One region of the Gallibacter sp. Marseille-QA0791 genome, then DNA from elsewhere that is predicted to be linked to it. Evidence: riboswitches for the same ligand, from Rfam matches in the RefSeq annotation. Region 1 holds a riboswitch; each other region holds the start of a gene.
The links. Region 1 has a riboswitch for lysine ahead of dapA (4-hydroxy-tetrahydrodipicolinate synthase). Riboswitches for the same ligand answer to the same signal wherever they lie in the genome.
Positions count from the first base shown of each region.

Region 2: another riboswitch for lysine. It lies ahead of ACQY69_RS10375 (Na+/H+ antiporter NhaC family protein); the one in region 1 lies ahead of dapA (4-hydroxy-tetrahydrodipicolinate synthase).
Region 3: another riboswitch for lysine. It lies ahead of ACQY69_RS03075 (glycyl radical protein); the one in region 1 lies ahead of dapA (4-hydroxy-tetrahydrodipicolinate synthase).

Region 1 covers NZ_CBCPMH010000001.1:1,770,717-1,777,298, reverse strand. Annotated here, with positions in the region: gene ACQY69_RS08210 (Ig-like domain-containing protein) at 1-3,863, shown strand, start outside; gene dapA (4-hydroxy-tetrahydrodipicolinate synthase) at 4,128-5,012, opposite strand; lysine riboswitch at 5,101-5,271, opposite strand; gene ACQY69_RS08200 (hypothetical protein) at 5,600-5,731, shown strand; gene ACQY69_RS08195 (sensor histidine kinase) at 5,759-6,582, shown strand, end outside.
Region 2 covers NZ_CBCPMH010000001.1:2,237,124-2,243,705, forward strand. Annotated here, with positions in the region: gene map (type I methionyl aminopeptidase) at 1-743, shown strand, start outside; gene infA (translation initiation factor IF-1) at 760-981, shown strand; gene rpmJ (50S ribosomal protein L36) at 1,018-1,131, shown strand; gene rpsM (30S ribosomal protein S13) at 1,237-1,605, shown strand; gene rpsK (30S ribosomal protein S11) at 1,621-2,019, shown strand; gene rpsD (30S ribosomal protein S4) at 2,041-2,628, shown strand; gene ACQY69_RS10365 (DNA-directed RNA polymerase subunit alpha) at 2,780-3,727, shown strand; gene rplQ (50S ribosomal protein L17) at 3,755-4,096, shown strand; lysine riboswitch at 4,119-4,294, shown strand; gene ACQY69_RS10375 (Na+/H+ antiporter NhaC family protein) at 4,425-6,047, shown strand; gene ACQY69_RS10380 (amidohydrolase) at 6,472-6,582, opposite strand, start outside.
Region 3 covers NZ_CBCPMH010000001.1:663,963-670,544, reverse strand. Annotated here, with positions in the region: gene ACQY69_RS03085 (sigma-54-dependent Fis family transcriptional regulator) at 1-1,339, shown strand, start outside; gene ACQY69_RS03080 (CaiB/BaiF CoA transferase family protein) at 1,388-2,566, shown strand; lysine riboswitch at 2,736-2,905, shown strand; gene ACQY69_RS03075 (glycyl radical protein) at 3,079-5,457, shown strand; gene ACQY69_RS03070 (glycyl-radical enzyme activating protein) at 5,466-6,404, shown strand; gene ACQY69_RS03065 (Na+/H+ antiporter NhaC family protein) at 6,495-6,582, shown strand, end outside.

The DNA of each region.
Region 1 (6,582 bases):
CTGTCAGCGATAACGCTGAAGATGAAGGCAGCGCGGACGCTGTGTCAGGTGTGGCGCGAGTTTATGTGGAGACGGTGCTGACCGGCAGCGGCGACGTGGAGAGCCGGCTGGACGCCACGAGGAACGACGACGGCACCTACACCTTCAAGATAGAGAGAGGCTGGTTCAACAGCTCTGTGAAAAACAAGGTGTTCAAGATATACGCCGTTGACACGGCAGGCAACGTATCGGCCGCTTACAACTATTCGGTCAATGTCGACGTGGAGGAGCCGGAGATAGAAGCCATCGAGATAACAGGCGTTGACGGAGAGGCTCTTAGAAATTACGATACTCTGGAAAATCAGGCCTTTGCCGATGGTCAGATAAAGGTGACCGTAAAGGCCTCCGACGATGAAAACGGCTCCGGCGTGGACACGATAGGTCTCTATAAGAAAAGAGGCCTTCTGGGATATGAGGAGCTGGCAGCGCCTGTAGAAGTTGACGATAACAATGAAGCCATCTTCTATATACCGGCAGGAGAGCTGGCAGAGGGGGATGAGGTCGCCTTCGAGGGAGCCATATACGCTATGGCCGCTGATAGAGCAGGAAACGAGTCTGATTATACCGCCTTCGGCACGGGCAGAAACGACGATGTGCCCGATACCGTAGTGGCGGAGAACACAGACCCCGATATTTCCATCATCGAGGAGGACAAGGCCGATACCACCGTGGAGACGGATGGCATCGAATATTCCTGTTACAAGGACGACACCAGCCTGAAGATACAGGCTTCCGATGAAGCGGGACAGGTGAATTCCGGCGTGCAGCGACTTCGGGTGGCAGTCAATGGCCAGGAAATAAGTGATCAGAGCTTCGACTCGCGGATCGGCAATAAGGAATTGACGATAAATACAGAGGACTGCGCCATGGCGGAGGACGGCGCTTACGACGTAACGGTCGAAGCCTGGGATTTCTCGGGAAACAAGATTGCGGGCAGCCACAGGATATACAAGGACGGCGTCGCACCCCGGATAACGAACATAGAGAAGTCTCCGGCCTCGGAGTGGAGCGGTGATGACGTGACGGTGACGGTGACGGCGTCGGATGAGTTCGGGCCGTGCGATTCAGGGGTGGCCGCCGTATGGTATGGAAAATCCGACGATTTTGAGCAGGCCATCAGGGCGGAAAATACCGGGGACGGTGTCTACAGCTTCACCGTAACGGAGGAAGCCGACAGGATATACTATCTCTGGGCCGAGGACAGAGCCGGCAACGTGTCGGCCCTGGGGGACGATACACAGATATCGGTGAAGATAGACAGGACGGCTCCCGTCATCACATCTTTAGAGTATGACGGGCCGGGTCACCAGGATGATGAGGACGGCAGCCTGGCGGGGATAGTGGAGGAGACCGACTACGGCTACTATTTCCATGACGATGTGATGGTGACCGTAACCGGCAGGGACACCCAGACCCAGACGGAAGACGGAGGCGTGCAGGAAGTTGATGGAAGCGGCGTGGCACAGATATATTATCAGCTGGTGCCTGCCGACGGTTCAGCTCCTTCGCCGGCTACCGTACTGGCAGCCGATGAGGCTGGCAGTATTTCCTTCAGGATAGAAAAGGGTTTCAAGGGTGATATATATGTGAAGGCCAGCGATAAAGCCGGCAATATGCCTGCCGACGACGAGACGACGCCGCTGACTGACGAAGGTTATGTCCACGGAAGCGGCGTGATACTGGAAAAGCAGGAAGAACACGACGAGACTGCACAGATGACCGTTGACTTGCCGGAGACATCCTTTGAAGATGAGCAGGGACAGCCTCTCTTCGGCGAGGCCATAGACGTATCCGTCGATATTGCCGACAGCGTATCAGGCATAAGGACGATACAGTGGGAGATAGACGCCCCGCATGATGAAGGTGGGGCAGGAACCGTGGAGATAGACAACAGCGGAGAGATGACGGGAGATACGGGAGGATGGGAAGTCCTGTCCACCGAGAAAAATCTCGTCACCCGGGCGGCAGCCGATATCCCTGTAAAGGCCGACAGCAATGATATCACTCTGACGGTGAGGCTGACTGACAGGGCAGGCAACACTACCACCGAGAAGGTCACTTTCAGCATAGACAGGACCGCTCCGGTGATAGAGGTGGACTACGACAACGATTCCTATGACGAGGATTTCCTGCATGAGACGGAATATTACAACGCTGACAGAACTGCCACCATAGATATACGTGAGCGTAACTTCGATGCCGGGGAAGTGAACATCACCGTCACCCGCGACGGCGAGACCGTCAGGCTGGATGAGCTTCAGTGGGAGTATGTGCCCGATGAGGAGGACCCTGACATGTCTATCCACAGGACGCAGCTGACATTTGACAGGGATGGAGACTATACGGTACTGGTGACTGCCGGAGATAAGGCCGGTCATCAGGCTCAGCCTTACGGAGAGAAGAAGTTTACCATAGATAAGACAGCGCCGGTTCTTTCCATAGAATTTGACAACGATGACGGCGAAAACGGCGGGTATTTTGACAGCGGACGTACCGGCACTATTACCGTCAGGGAGCACAACTTTGAGACTACCAGATTCCAGCTTACGGGAGAGGCGTCTCTGGCCGGGGCAGACATCGCCTACCCTGAGCTTTCCGATTGGGAGAGCAGCGGCGACGTTCACACCGCTACCATAAGGTTTACCGACGAGGGCGATTATACCCTCAGGATCAGCTATACCGACAAGGCAGGCAACGCCAGTCAGCGGCAGATAGACGAGGAATTTACCATAGACATGACGGCGCCTGAGCTTTCCATAGGCAATATAGAGGAAAACTCCGCCAACGCGGGAGCTGTAAGACCGTCGGTAAGCTGGTCGGATATCAATCTGGAGGGGCCGGCTGAAATAACGCTGACAGGCTCTAACCAGGGTGAGACGTCAATGCCGGGAGACTCCAGCGACAGCGAGACGGAAGGGAGCTTCCGCTATGACAATTTCCCTGTGGAGAAGGAATCGGACGATGTGTATACGCTGAAAGCCGTAGTCGCAGATCTGGCCGGAAACGAGACGGAGAAATCTCTGACATTTTCCGTCAACCGCTTCGGATCAGTCTACACCTTTACCCCGAGCCTGGCGGAGATAGACGGCAGATTTTTCGATAAAGAACAGGACATTGTGATACACGAGACCAACGTGGATACGCTGGATCCTGAGACTATAGACATAAAAGTGGCCAGGAATGGACAGAACGCTGATATGGAGGACGTGTCATATCAGATATCCAACGACTCGGCAAATGGAAGCTGGAGCCAGTACAGCTATCGGCTCACAGCCGATAACTTCTCAGAGGAAGGCGTCTATGTCGTATCGGTAAACTCTGTTGATGAGGCTGGCAACGTCAACGACAGCACCGACGAGACCAAGGAAGCCGAGCTGCGGTTCGGCATAGACAAGAGCGACCCGCTCATCATGGCCGTCAACGTGGAGGAGGGGACAACTTATCCGGAAGACAGCAAACAAGCGGAATTCGCTATCGAGGACAACCTGTTGCTGAAGGACGTGACGGTGACCGTTAACGGCAGGGAAATAGAAACAGAGGCTGACGGCGAGCTTTACAGCTTCACGCTGACAGGCAGCGATAAGGCCAGGGAGATAGTGGTAGAAGCTGTCGACGAAGCAGGTAATGCCAGCAGCCTGATACTTCCCGACGTCTACGTCACCAGGAACCTCTTCGTCAGATGGTACACCAATACGCCGCTGATGCTGGTCACCATCGGAGCCCTGTGCGCGGCTGCCGCGGCTGTGACGCTGCTGATATGGAGGAAGAAGCGTCGCGGCAGGGAGGCGGCTGAAGCGGAGGAAGAGGGAGCTACGGATATCTGACAGGTATGACGCGGTCCTTTTCCTTTAAAGTGACCAGGTCGTCGTACAGGCAGATCATTCAGTCAAATCATTTCTCAGGCGCCCCGGTCGATACCGGGGCGCTTGTCGAAGGGGTCTGACAAAGGGCCTGTCGAGGGATATGAGGAATCATCTATGGATATACAGGCTCAAAAAAATTCCCCCTTCCGGCTGCAATAACAGCAGATGTCAAATCAGCCGGAAGGGAGAGAGATATCAACCGATAAACCTGAAGAATCTTATGCTTTAGATAAGTCCCATAGCCTTCATTTCACGTTCGATACGCTGATCCACCTCGTCCGAAGGAGGGCAGAGCGGGAGCCTGAAGTAAGGCTTGATCATTCCCATCTTGGCCAAAGCCACTTTCACAGGGACAGGGTTCACGTCGGCGAACATGCTATCGATGATAGGCTTCATAGAAAGCTGCAGGTCAGCTGCCCTTTTCACATCGCCGGCAAACCAGCTCCTGGTCATCTCCACCGATTCGGCAGGCATGATGTTGGCTATTACTGATATATAGCCGTCGCCGCCCAGTGAAAGAAGAGGAACTACCATATCGTCATTGCCGGAGTATACGGCAAAATCGTCGGGAACCAGTCTGCATATCTCAGCTACCTGGGCGATGTCCCCGCTGGCTTCCTTGATACCTACGATGTTAGGGTGTTCCGCCAGCTTGGCTGCCGTCGCCGGAGTGATGTTGACACCCGTGCGGCTCGGTACCGAGTAGAGGATACAAGGGATGGATACCGCGTCGGCTGTTTCTGTATAATGCTGGATGAGCCCCTGCTGCGAGCATTTGTTGTAGTACGGCGTCACCAGCAGCAGAGCATCTACTCCCGCTGACTCTATCCTCTTGGCCAGATTGATACCATGTCTCGTATCGTTACTGCCTGCGCCGCCGATGACAGGGACTCTTCCTGCCACTGTGTCTACGCAGAACTTCACCGTTGCCACGTGTTCCTCATCATCCATCGTGGACGCCTCGCCGGAAGTACCGCAGGCGATGATGGCATCGATGCCCTTTTCTATCTGCCAGTTGATAAGATCTCTGTAAGCGTCAAAATCAACTGAACCATCCTCATTGAAAGGAGTCGCAATCGCTACTCCGCAACCTCTGAATACTGCTGTCATTTTCGTTTCCTCCTTAAATCTATGCTGAAATTTCCAATAAAAAAGTTGCATCCTATCGATGCAACGAGAAACGCGATTGTTCTTCTGTCGTATCGATAGCGCCTCTGCTCACATATGAGCAGGAGTATATGGCATGTTGTGCCATATCCCAGAAACCTTCCGTGCCCGGACAGATCCTTCGGCGGTATCTCCTTTCATCGGTATCAACGGCCGCCGCCTCGCTCCGATTACTCTTATCAACCGCACCTCTATCAACTTTGTATTAAAGTCTACACGGTTTTAGAATGAATGTCAACAAGTTTTCTTCAAAAGACGGCAAGTTGTCGCTGCGGAGTTTTTTGTCTTTTCCCGGACTTATTTGACAGGCTAACGCAGAAAAATACAGATATTCTCTCAAAAACAAAAAATATCTGTAAAATCCAATGGAAATATGAAGCCTGCGTCCGGAATCAAACAAACTCAAAAGCGCGCAGCCTGTATTGAAGATAGTTGAGTTCCATGGTATAATTTGATGTCCTGCCATATGACGATATATGGCAACGCAGGCGGCAGGAACATTTCCGCGGGAAATAAAAGGTGGTGGGAGTATGCCTTGCATGATTTGCAACGATCAGGAAAGGGATCTGGAAGAGATACAGAAGATAGTTTCGGATTATGCAGGAAAACATCCGGACCTCTTTCTGACCGCCAGCCCCGACTTTGCAGTGGAGGTATTTTGATTTCTATACGAAGGAGGCGACCAGATCATGATACATTTGGCTGGGGGCATGGTGATTCTTGTAATGACTCATATCTTCTGTATAGCCGCTATGAGCGAGAGAAAATATTCCGTCAGAAAGACCGCGCTGATATATGCGGTTTTCGGCTTTTACTTCATCGCTTTGACGCTGGTCGTTTTCGCGTTGTTTGGCAGCAATTCCGCCGATACGGCCTTTATCAGTTTTACCAGCACTATCTTCGCAGCCTTTTTTCTCTTTATCCTGACCTCGACCGATGCTTTTTGTAAGAAGCTGTTTTTGTTTATCAGCCATTCCAATTTGTTCTGCATATTCTTCTGCATCGCTATCCTGGTGTGCAATGGGTTGTTTCCCTCATTGTCTGAGTCGGGAGCGATGTACGCGAGGAATATGGTGAGGACGATACTGTATTTGCTGGCTATATTGATATATCTGAAGTTCCTGAGACCCTATGTGCGTGCAGTGCCGGGGACGAAAAAGAAGACCTGGTATTCTATCGCGCTGGTCTCGCTGCTGTTCCTGGCAGTCTTTACGTCCTTTGTCGTATTTTTGTACGCAGGCTACGGCCATGCAGGCGAAACGATATTTTTCTTTGCGGCCGTCGTACTGATATATTGTTCGGTGCTCTGGGTGATATTCAGGACGATACAGCATATCGACTACGAAGCGAAGACGGAACTCATCAGCAAGAATGTTGAATACCTGCAGGGACAGCTCGCTCTGGCAAAGGAAAATGAACTGACGGCCAGGACCATCCGTCATGATTTCCGCCACCACAACCAGATCGTCGCGGCATTGCTTCAAAAGGGTGACATCAAAGAGGCACAGCGCTA
Region 2 (6,582 bases), 470 kb from region 1:
TCAAATCGGATGAAGAGATAGATCTGATGAGGGAATCAGGCAAGGTGACAGCGTTTATATTAAAGGAGCTGGAAGATTTCATCAAGCCTGGTATATCTACCGCAGACATAGACAGATTTGTTGAAGACACCATCAGAGGAAACGGGATGATACCTACCTTCAAAGGGTATGGCGGATTTCCGGCCAGCGCGTGCGTATCCATTAACGAAGAAGTAGTCCACGGGATCCCGGATAAGAAGAGGATAATAAAAGATGGCGATATAGTCAGCGTGGATGTAGGATCTACCTACAAAGGGTACGTCAGCGATGCGGCCAGGACCTATCCCGTAGGTAAGGTGAGCGATATAGCGCAGAAGCTTATAGACGTTACGAGAGAAAGCTTTTTTGCAGGGCTGGAATTCTGCAAAGTGGGATGCAGACTGTCGGACATTTCACATGCGGTGCAGGTGAAGGCAGAGAGCGAAGGCTTTTCGGTGATACGTGATTTCGTAGGCCATGGCGTGGGACAGAACATGCATGAGGAACCGCAGATACCTAACTACGGAAAGGCCGGCAGAGGTCCGCGTCTGGCAAAGGGCATGGTATTCGCCATCGAACCGATGATATGCGAAGGCGGGTACGATGTAAAGACCCTTTCCAACAACTGGACTGTGGTCACTCTGGACGGTAAGCTGGCAGCACATTATGAGAATACTGTGGCGATAACCGATGGTGAGCCGGAACTGCTCACATTGGCTTACTAAAAGCGAGGTGTTAAGAATGGCGAAGAAAGATGTCATAGAGGCGGAAGGTAAAGTAATAGAGGCGCAGCCTAACGCGATGTTCATTGTTGAGCTTGAGACCGGTCATAAAGTATTGGCACATGTTTCGGGCAAGATAAGGACTAATTATATCAGGATTATCCCAGGGGATAAGGTGAAGGTGGAGCTTTCGCCGTATGATCTTACAAGAGGCAGGATCACATGGAGAGGCAAAGCATAAGAGCATAGATGAAGGCGGATACAAAGGAGGATTAAAATGAAAGTCAGAGCTTCCGTAAAGCCTATCTGTGAAAAGTGCAAGGTGATCAAAAGAAAAGGCAAGGTAATGGTTATCTGTGAGAATCCTAAGCACAAGCAGAGACAAGGCTAAAAGAACAGAAAAGAATTTGTATTGAAAGAACATCCCGTTTATATTACTATCTGCCGATGAGATATCGGTGAGAAAGGTGACGGAAGATGGGAACAGGAGGAAAATATGGCTCGTATAGCCGGTGTAGACTTACCAAATGAAAAAAGGATAGAAGCAGGTCTCACCTATATCTACGGTATAGGATGGGCGACTTCAAGAAAGATTTTAGAGAAGACCGGAATCAACCCAGATACCAGAGTCAAGGATCTGACAGAGGAAGAAGCCGGTAAGATCAGAAAGGTCATCGAAGCTGAGTACATGGTGGAGGGTGACCTGAGAAGAGATGTCAATATGAACATCAAGAGACTGATGGAAATCGGATGCTACAGAGGAATCAGACACAGAAGAGGTCTTCCTGTAAGAGGACAGAAGACAAAGACGAACGCCAGAACTAGAAAAGGTCCTAAGAAGACCGTAGGAAGAAAGAAGAAGTAAAGGAGGTAGAACGATATGGCTAAAGCTGTAAAGAAGGCTGTCAGAAAAAAGAGAAAAGAACGTAAGAATGTTGAAAAAGGCCAGGCTCATATCCAGGCTACCTTTAACAATACATTGGTGACCCTGACTGATATGGCGGGAAATGCTCTTTCCTGGTCCAGCGCAGGCTCACTTGGTTTTAAGGGTTCGAGGAAGTCGACTCCATTCGCGGCGCAGTCGGCTGCCGAAGAAGCTGCTAAGGCGGCTATGGAACACGGTTTGAAAACAGTAGAGGTTTACGTGAAAGGTCCTGGATCCGGCAGAGAAGCTGCCATAAGAGCTCTTCAGACGGCAGGTCTTGAGATCACGATGATAAAGGATATTACACCTATACCGCACAACGGATGCAGACCGCCTAAGCGCAGAAGAGTCTGATAGGAAGGGAGGAAACGAATTATGGCAGTAAACAGAGACCCGATTTTAAAGAGATGCAGATCTCTTCAGATAGATCCCAGCCACCTGGGTATTTTCAAGGAGTCGAAGAGAACTTCTCAGAGAAATACGAGAAAAATGAGCGATTACGGCTTGCAGCTCCGTGAGAAGCAGAGAGCTAAGTTCGTATACGGCGTTCAGGAAAAGCAGTTCAGGAACACGTTCGAAAAGGCCGCTAAGAAGAAGGGTATCACAGGTGAAAACCTTCTCATCATGCTGGAAAAGAGGCTGGACAATGTGGTTTACAGGATGGGGCTTTCGACTACGAGAAGAGAAGCCAGACAGCTGGTTACTCACAGCCACTTCCTGGTAAATGGAAAGAAGGTCAATATCCCTTCTTATCAGGTAAAGCCGGGGGATGTGATAAAGGTCAGAGAAAAGAGCTTAAGCTCTCCTAAGTTCCAGGAGATCAAGGACATGACAGTAGGCATCCCGGCATGGCTCTCCGTAGACAGAGATAAGCTGGAAGGAAAAGTACTGGCTGACCCGACCAGAGATCAGATAGACACGCCAATAGAAGAACACTTGATCGTCGAATTGTACTCCAAGTAGTCTCTTTGCCAGGAGACGGAAGGCAGTTATCGCGCGGATTTCTGCTCTTCTGATCCTGACAGAAGGCTGACGCGGGTTTCGGTCCGGACCGGATCTGCGATAGTTCAGGTAGCGATAAGTTATCGTTTTGAATGAAAAAGGAGGGTTTTGAGTGATAGAAATCGAAAAACCGACAATCGAATGCATATTTTCAGACGAAGATCCCAATTACGGAAAGTTTGTGGTAGAGCCTCTTGAAAGAGGATATGGTACTACTTTAGGGAACAGCCTGAGAAGAATTCTTCTGAGCTCATTGCCAGGTGTTGCCGTTACTTCCGTTAAGATCGACGGTATCCTTCACGAGTTTTCGACCATTCCGGGCGTCAAAGAGGACGTTACCGAGATCATATTGAATCTCAAAAAATTGGCGATAAAGCTCAACGGAGAAAATACCAAGAGAGTGCTGATAAATGCTATAGGGCCTAAGGAGGTCACTGCGGCTGACATCCTGGGAGACGCGGATGTGGAGATATTCAACCAGGATCTTCATATAGCGACTCTCGAGGAAAATGCTACACTCATAATGGAGATCAATCTGGCCAGGGGAAGAGGATATGTTCCTGCGGAGATGAACAAAGACGAGAACACACCGATTTCGGTCATCCCTACTGATTCCATCTATACGCCTGTAAGAAAGGTGAATTTCACGGTGGAGAACACTAGAGTAGGTCAGGTGACGGATTACGACAAGCTTATACTGGAAATATGGACCGATGGCTCCATCACCCCTAGTGAAGGCGTGTCCATAGGTGCCAAGATAATGCAGGAGCATCTGAACCTGTTTGTTGAGCTTACCGATTCCACTGAGAGCATGGAGATCATGGTGGAAAAAGAAGAAAACCAGAAGGAAAAGGCTCTCGAAATGACCATCGAAGAGCTGGAACTTTCGGTAAGATCCTTCAACTGCCTCAAGAGAGCTGCTATCAATACGGTAGAAGAGCTTACTCAGAGGAGTGAGGAGGACATGATGAAGGTAAGGAACCTCGGAAAGAAATCTCTCGACGAGGTAAAACATAAACTCGAGGAGCTGGGGCTGAGTCTCAGACAGAGTGACGAATAAGAATAAATAATACAGGAGGAAACAGCGATGCCAGGATATAGAAAATTAGGCAGATCTTCAGCTCACAGAAAAGCTATGCTGAGAAATCTTGTTACCGACCTTTTCAGGGAGGGCAGGATCATGACGACTGATACGAGAGCTAAAGAAGCCAGAAGACAGGCAGAAAAGATGATAACACTTGCGAAGCGCGGCGATCTTCACGCCAGGAGACAGGTGTTGGCATATGTATACGATGAAGCCGTTGTAGCCAAGTTGTTCGATGAGATCGCACCGAAATACGAGGACAGACAGGGCGGCTACACGAGGATCCTTAAACTCGGACCTAGGCAGGGAGATAACGCCGAGATGGCGTTCCTGGAACTGGTTTAGGACAGACGCATAAAAAATAATACTATCGGATAGAGGCGCGGGATTTATCAGTAGCCTTCACGGTCCGGCAGAGGGAAGCCGGGATACCGTGGAGGTGAAAGGAAATTTCGCCGAAGGAGTTTACGCGCCCCGCGCAGCTCCTGGGACGCCGTAAAATATGCGGCGTACTGTCACATTAAGTGGAGCACTATCGATATAGCGGAAACGCGGAGCAAACCGCGGAGCAAACGCCATGGATGCTGTTTCGATAGTGTCCATGGCGTTTTTTCATATTTTGAAGGAAGAGACGTTATCACACTAATATATGAAGTAAAATCGGAGGGATAAAATGGAGAAGGTTAAAAGCAGAGCTTTCAGAATTATCATGATAGCAGCTCTGCTGGTAATGGCCTTTCCTCTGCTGGCTTTTGCAGAGGATGGAGCCGGGGAACCGGCGCTGTACGCTACGGCATGGGCGGCATTGCCACCTATAGCGGCTATATTGCTGGCTATAATCACTAAGGAGGTATACAGCTCGCTTTTCATCGGCGTGGTGATCGGTGGAGTCATTTATGCCGGAAACTTTGAAGGGACTATGACCCATGTCATAAGCGACGGGATAATCGCGTCGCTGTCGGATTCCTATAACGTAGGTATACTGGTATTCCTGGTGATACTGGGCGTCATCGTAGCGTTGCTGAACAAATCAGGCGGATCGAAGGCTTTCGGCGCCTGGGCCAGTCACAGGATAAAGACGAAGATGGGCGCGCAGTTCGCTACCATAGTTCTGGGGATACTGATTTTCGTAGACGATTATTTCAATTGTCTCACCGTAGGGAGCGTTATGTCGCCGCTGGCGGAAGCTAACGGCGTACCCAGGACGAAGCTGGCTTATCTGATAGATTCGACGGCAGCTCCCGTCTGCATCATCGCGCCTATATCTTCCTGGGCGGCAGCCGTAACCGGGTTTGTGGAAGGCGAGAACGGGTTCACTCTGTTCATCCAGGCCATTCCATTCAATTTTTACGCGCTCCTCACTATCGCTATGATGTTCCTCATCGTGGGGATGAAATTCGATTATGGCAAGATGAGGGAGTATGCCAATAAGATACAGGAGTCCAAGGGAGACCAGGCCGCGGACTTTTCTGCGGAAGAGAAGAAAGGAAAGCGCGAGGGTAAGGTCATAGATCTGGTGTTCCCTATCATAATACTGATCATCGCATGCATAGTAGGAATGATATATACAGGGGGATTTTTCAGCGGCACCAGCTTTGTCCAGTCCTTCTCCCAGTGTGACGCTTCTGTGGGGCTGTCTCTGGGCAGTGTGTTCGCGCTCATCGTGATAGTTATCATATATGTGGCAAGAGGTGTGCTGACCTTCAAGGAAAGCATGGACTGCGTGCCGGAGGGCTTCAAGGCCATGGTAGCGCCTATCCTCATTCTTACGCTGGCCTGGACTCTTAAAGCTATGACCGACAGCCTCGGGCTGGCTGTGTTTGTATCGACAGCTACCGAATCTGTGGCCGGATCCTTCATGAGCCTGCTCCCGGCTATCATATTCGCCATCGGATGCGGCCTGTCATTCGCGTCAGGCACATCCTGGGGAACCTTCGGGATACTGATACCTATCGTCGTGGAAGTGTTCCAGGGAAGCGATCCGCAGCTGATGATAATATCCATATCGGCCTGCATGGCGGGAGCCGTGTGCGGAGATCACTGTTCGCCGATCTCGGATACCACTATCATGTCCAGCGCCGGTTCCAGATGTAATCATATGGCTCACGTAGTGACTCAGCTGCCGTACGCCCTGACAGTAGCATCGATATCCTTTGTTACATATATCGTAGCCGGATTCACAAGAAGCGCGTGGATATCCTTGCCGGTGGGACTCATCATCCTTATCGCCGTATTGGTAGTGATAAAGAAGGTGCAGAAACCATTGGAAGATGATAACGCTGCGGCTGAAGCGTGATCTACAGGAACGTTAAAGCCATGCAGAAAAAGAAGCCGTCACGACGGGAATGCTAAAATGGATCTGTTATCGATGCGCAATAGGCATAAATTACGGTCGAGTGATGTTCACAGATGGTGCAAAATGCCTAAAATCCATAAAATACTCGACATTTTGGCATAAAATCAACGGGGACCTATCCGAAATATGCCTAAAACAGCATCTGAAACTGATTTTTTATTATTTCGTCATCAGAAGGCTTTGAAATACAATGGGCATTATGCCTATTGGGAAGCAAAATCCTCTGTTATAGGCATTTCTTGATGAAGCGATAACAGGATCTTGCAGCCGACAATCCGTATCGAAACGGGGCCGCCGCATTAACAGTTACTTTCCGTTAATGCGACAGCCCCGTTTTCAGTTGTATGATATCATTTGTATTGCATCATCGTTCATAGACGATCTGACCGTCGATCACCGTCATATCAGCCTTTAATGATTTCAGCTCTTCTACAGGAGTATCCAGGATATTCCCTGAGAGGATCACAAGATCCGC
Region 3 (6,582 bases), 1.1 Mb from region 1:
CAGCGAAGGCGTATTTTATGTCAGCAGGAATGGGACGATCCTCGAGTGCAATAAAAAAGCGGCGGAGCTGCTGCACAGGACATGTGATGAGATCATAGGCAAGAACATAGAGCTGGTATGGGAGGATTCCTTTGTGCTTGAAGCGGTGAAAGAAGGTCTTCAGTGTAAAAGTATAGAAAAGCGGTATATAGATAAAAGCGGACATGAGCTGCATTGCCTCATGGATATCTCGCCGATCTATCTCAAGGAGACAGAGCAGGCTGGATTCTTTGACACGGACGAAGCGGGAAAGAGTGAGTTCTCCGGAACGGTGATATCTTTTAAGGATATGGCGGATATCAAAAAGCTGGTCTATGACATGACCGATAACAGCATGCCGAACAAATACGGTGATATCATCGGTAACAGCAAATGGATCCGTGACATCAAAGCTCAGATCAATCGTATCGCGGATAGTAAGTCCAGTGTGTTGATCACGGGCGAGAGTGGTACGGGAAAGGGTCTGGTGGCAAAGACGATCCATGAGTACGGGAACAGGAGGGAAAAGCCTTTTGTTCTTGTAAACTGCGCGGCCATACCTGATACGCTTGTTGAGAGCGAGTTGTTCGGATATGAGGAGGGAGCCTTTACAGGGGCGAAGAAAAACGGTAAACCCGGAAAATTTGAATTGGCTGACGGAGGCACGATCTTCCTGGATGAAATAGGAGATCTGCCGTTGTCGCTGCAGGGAAAGCTGCTTCAGGTGCTTCAATCAGGAAGCTTTACGAGAGTTGGCGGGACTTCGGAGATATCAGTCGACGTCAGAGTCATCGCCGCTACGAATAAAAACTTTGAACAGATGATAAAAAACAAAGAATTCCGTGAGGATCTGTATTTTCGCTTGAATGTCATCCCCCTTAAGATGCCTAGTCTGAAAGATCGGAGAGAAGACCTGCCGCTGCTGCTGAACAACGCGCTGAAGAAATACGGGAGCATGTTGGGGAAGCGTGTCCAGGGATTCAGTGATGAAGCTATGTCGGCTCTCATGTCCTACAACTGGCCGGGAAATGTCAGAGAACTGGAAAACGCTATAGAGTATGCGATCAATATGGAGGATAAAGATATAATATCAAAGAGTTCTCTTCCGGAGAAGGTGAAAAAAATGGAGACATTCAGTCGGAAAGGAATGTCTCTGGCTGAAAAACGGGATGCTTTTGAGAAAAATGTCATTGAACAATGTCTGCAGCAGGAGGGGTATTCAGTCGAGGCGAAGAAAAGAGCAGCAAAAAAGCTGGGTATCGGCGAAGCGACGTTGTACAGGAAGATGAAAGCGTTGAACATCGATACGAAGGAAAAGTAAGGCCTTTTCTGAAACAGACAGGCTGGTTTTCATCAGGAGGAGGAAGTGATGAGTGCGCTTAAGGATTTAAAGATACTGGATTTTTCAACGCTGCTGCCGGGGCCATATGCGTCGCTGATGCTGGCGGATATGGGGGCTGATGTTTTGAAGATAAGCTCCGCCAGCAAGCCGGATATAGTTACGGATTACCCGCCTTTTATCGAAGGTACGGATATATCGGCGTGTCAGGCGTGGCTGGGGAGGAACAAGAGGAGCATGTTTCTGAACCTGAAGACCGAGGAAGGTGTGGCCATCGTCAAGGAGCTGGTGAAGGAATACGACATCGTCCTGGAGCAGTTCCGGCCGGGCGTGATGGATAAGCTGGGCATAGGATATCAGGATCTTAAAGCTGTCAATCCGTCGGTCATATACTGTTCGCTGACGGGTTATGGTCAGACCGGACCGCTGAGGGACGCCGCCGGTCATGACATAAACTATATGGCCCGCAGCGGCATCATCTCCCATGCCGGGAGAAAAGAAGAAGGGCCGTCGCTGATGAACTTTCAGATCGCGGATATCGCGGTGGGATCGCTGAATTCCGTCATCGGCATACTGGCGGCTGTGAATCACAGGAGAAACACGGGTCAGGGCCAGTACATAGATGTCGCCATGATGGACGGATGCGTTCCATTCAACAGCATAGACGGAGCCAGCTTTCTCGTTTCAGGGAAGCAGCCTGAGCGGGAGGGTGAGCGGCTCAACGGCGGCTGCGTATACGATTATTACGAGACTAAAGACGGTCAGTACATGAGCGTAGGCTCGCTGGAGCCTCAGTTCTGGGAGCGCTTTTGCATGGCCATCGGACGTGAGGATCTGATCGAAGGCACGGTATGGCCGGAGAATGTCCACGAGGTAAAGGCGCAGATAAGAGGCATATTCAAGACGAAGACCAGGTCGGAATGGGAGGAGGTCTTCGCCCGGTATGACGCGTGTGTCCAGCCGGTGCTGGATCTGAAGGAAGCCCTCCTGGAGGATGAGCAGATAAAGGCCAGGGAGATGGTCGTCGAGGTGGAGCTGCCGCTCCACGAAGGTGTGAAGGTAAAGCAGATGGCTACTGCTGTCAAGCTCAGCGAATGTCCGTGCAGATACGAGACGGCCGGCTATCCGGCGGGGTATCACACGAGAGAGGTGATAGAGTCTCTCGGGATGGATTACTCGGAGCTTGAGAAGAAGGGCGTTTTTAAATAGGCGGGAGGATGTTTGTACTAATGTCGTGCCAGTCCGGTTCTTGCCTTTCATTCTTTGCCGGAGAGTCCCGACTTTCATTCTTAGACGGAACTTGACATTTTCCGTCTAAAGTGGTATCTTTATTGACGGTGCAGGCCGCTGAGGCCGGGCACTGAATAAAAAGGTATAACTGAATGATAGAGGTGCGGTTTTCAACAAGTAAACGGGGAAAAACCTACAGACATAGGGCCGGAGAAAAGTGAGACCGCCGAAGCGCTGCGCAGATGTCTGGGGCGCAGATGCTGGGATGTTGCAGAATATGTAGCATACTGTCACTTTTAGTGGAGAGCTATCTGGTAAAAGATAAATATTTTACGTGCCGGAAGGAAGGCTCCAAAACAGAACTGGAAACGAGACGGTCAGCTACAGAGCAGCATGTTGCTTTGTAGCTTTTTTGATGCCGCGGAAAGATACGGCTGGCAGAGTCCATATAAGACGGGACGTCGAGACGAGGGATTCGTCGGGGAGGAAATATGGTAAGCGAAAGAATAAAGAGACTCAAGGACAAATATTTCAATACGATACCGCAGATCACGGCGGAGAGGCTGGTACTGGCGACGGAAGGATATAAACAGTTTGCCGGTGACGCCGTTCCGATTTTCAGAGCCAAGGTGGTCAACCACATCATGGAAAACATGACGACGCTGATAATGGATGACGAACTTATCGTAGGGACAGAGACTAACGCTTATAAAGGGGCTAATCTCCATCCTGAGTTTCAGTCCAGTTCCTGGTATGTCAGCGATATAGACAGCTTTGCGACCAGGGAAAAGGATCCGTATTACATTTCTCCGGAGGACAGGGAAACTATACTGGAGACTCTCAGGTACTGGGAAGGCAAGTCAATGGAAGATCTGTCAGAGACGGCCATGCCGAAGAAGATCAAGGAGCTGGAAAAGGACGATATCATCTGCGTCGGCTTGGAAAACGGAGTCTCGGGCGAGACCACCTGCGATCATGAAAAGATCCTGACCATAGGATTGAAGGGCTACATAGAAGAGTGCCAGCGGAACATAGACAGCATTATCCCTCAGACTATGGAGGAACAGGCAAAGGTGGATTTCTGGAAAGCTTGTATCATCCAGAGCGAAGGGTTGATAACTTATGCCCACAGGATGGCGGACGAAGCGGAAAGACAGGCTGCTTCGTGTTCCGACGGAAAGAGGAAGAAGGAACTGCTGACTATCGCGGAAAACTGCCGTACAGTTCCGGAAAACCCGCCGAAGACTTTTTATCAGGCACTCCAGGCCATATGGTTCGTTCATGTGTATTTTTACATCGAAGTATGTACCACTGCCTGTGGATTCGGACGATTCGACCAGTACATGTGGCCGCTGTATAAAAAAGACGTGATAGACGAGAAGAATATCACCAGGGAGGAAGCGTTGGAAATGCTGGAATGTCTCTATCTCAAGACATGTGAGGTCTATGAGGTGAGGGACGACTGGTACGCTACAGCTTTCGCCGGGTATCCTATGTGGCAGACCCTGGTGGTAGGCGGTCAGACCAGAGACGGAAAGGATGCCACTAACGATCTGTCGTATCTCTGCCTGGAGGCAGCGGACGAGCTGCAGGTAAAGCAGCCTGTGATGGCAGTGAGAGTGTGGGAGAAGACTCCAGAGGATCTGATAAGGTTTGGCTGCAAGATGATACAGGAAGGGCAGGCGAATCCGGGCTTTTTCAGCGATGAAGCGGCTATCGAGATCTGCCTCAGCAAGGGCCGGGGAAGCACCATCGAAGAAGCCAGAGATTGGACCATTGTAGGATGCACTCAGCCGGCGCCGGGAGGCGGGCAGGCGGACGGTTCGCCTGACGCGGGCTATGTCAATATGGGAAAGATGATAGAATTTGTCCTTCATAACGGCGTGGATCCTGCCACCGGGAAGCTGATGGGATTGGAGACAGGTGATCCGAGGGATTTCAAAGATATAGAAGAATTCAAGGATGCTCTCAAGAAACAGATAATCCATCACTACGGTCTTATAAGGACCGGATACAATTTGATGCAGAGTATCCATATGAACAGATATCCGGTGATCTTCGCTTCCATGGTGACGAAGGGTTGTGTAGAAAGCGGCAAGTCCGTCCAGCACGGCGGGGCGAGATATTCCACCTGCGGGCTTTACATAACGGGAGCAGCCAACCTGGCGGATTCCATCGCGGCAGTAGAAAAATGCGTGTTCGAGGATCGGGATCTGACCATGGATGAACTGATCAGAGCATGTGACACGAATTTCGAGGGACAGGAGCGTATCAGACAGATGCTCCTCAACAAGCCGGAAAAATACGGGAACAACTCGCCTCACGTAGACGCTATATATAAGGAAATGATGCATTATATCGCTGACACGGTGCAGCAGTGGCAGGACGCCAGAGGCGGATATTACGCCTTCGGCATCGATTCCCAGACCATGAACATCCCTCACGGAGAGGTGACGGGAGCACTGCCTGACGGAAGGATGGCGGGAGAGCCTTTCTGCGACGCGTCGTCGCCTATGATGGGAAGAGATGTCCATGGCCCGACGTCTACAGTCAAGTCGGTAGCATCAATGGAGCCGGCTGATTTCCATGAAGGTGCGCTGTACAATCTCAGGTTCGATCCTCACGGAGTCCAGGGAGAAGCTGGAAAAGATATCATAGAAGGTGTCGTGAAGACATATTTCCAGGACGGCGGCCAACATATACAGATAAACGTGGTGGATAACGAGACTTTGAAAAAGGCTCAGGAGAAACCTGAGGATTACAAAGGACTGATGGTCAGAGTGGCCGGATATATGGCTTATTTCACAGAATTGGACAAGAGCGCCCAGGATGTGATCATCTACAGGACGCCGCACTTGTCACGACAGTGAGGTGCCGGATGACATCAAAGGAAGATGAGCGTGTCCTTGTCGGCAGCATCCAGAAGTTCTCAACAGAAGATGGCCCGGGGATCAGGACAACGGTGTTCCTTAAAGGATGCCCTTTGAAATGCAGATGGTGCCACAATCCGGAGATGATAGATCCGAAGCAGCAGCTGATGAGGATCACAGGAAATTGCATCGGTTGCGGCCACTGCGTCAGCGTATGCCCCCATGGGGCGGCGAGGATAGAGGCGGATAAAGGCATTGTCATAGACAGGGAAAAGTGCGATGTGTGCCTTAAATGCGCTGACGGCTGTTACGCGAAAGCGCTAAAAGCCGTGGCGGAATCTATGACTGTGGATGAGATAATGGATGTGGTAGAACAGGACAGGGGATTTTATGACAATACAGGCGGTGGAATGACTCTCAGCGGAGGAGAGGTGCTGATGCATGGCGAGGTGGCCGGAAGGCTCATCGACGAAGCAGGGCGCCGCGGCATAGATGTCTGCCTGGATACATCAGGCTATGGGGAGCCGGAAACTCTGAAGGGATTGGCAGTAAGGAAAAATGTGGCCCATATCCTTTATGATATGAAGTCTGTAGATGATGAAATACATAAAAAATATACCGGAGTCAGCAATGAGATGATACTGGAAAATCTCAGGATGCTGGCGGCAGACGAGCATATCAGGACAAAGCTGATCATGAGGATGCCTCTGATATCAGGGATCAATGACAGCGAGACCATCATCAGAAGGACAGGGGAATTTTACCGCAAGCTGGGCATCGGTCGCGTGGATCTGTTGCCGTATCATAATTTCGGGATCGGCAAAATGAGGAATACAGGCGGGATGCAGGAGGAGTTCCGACAGCCGTCAAAGGAGCGGCTTGAAGAGATAGAGAGCTATTTCAGAAATGAGATAAATCTAAGAGTGGAGATATTGGGAAGAACATAGGGAGAGACTGCCTGGGACTGTGCGGTACCCGGCAGTGTTTTCTGGTGTCTGGGGGAAAAGCAACAAATACATACTAGGAGAGGAAATTTTATGGAGGGAACAAATTTAGGGATCATCACACTGATACCGGCGCTGAGCTTTCTTGTGTTCGCGCTGGTGACGAAGAAGTGTATCCTGA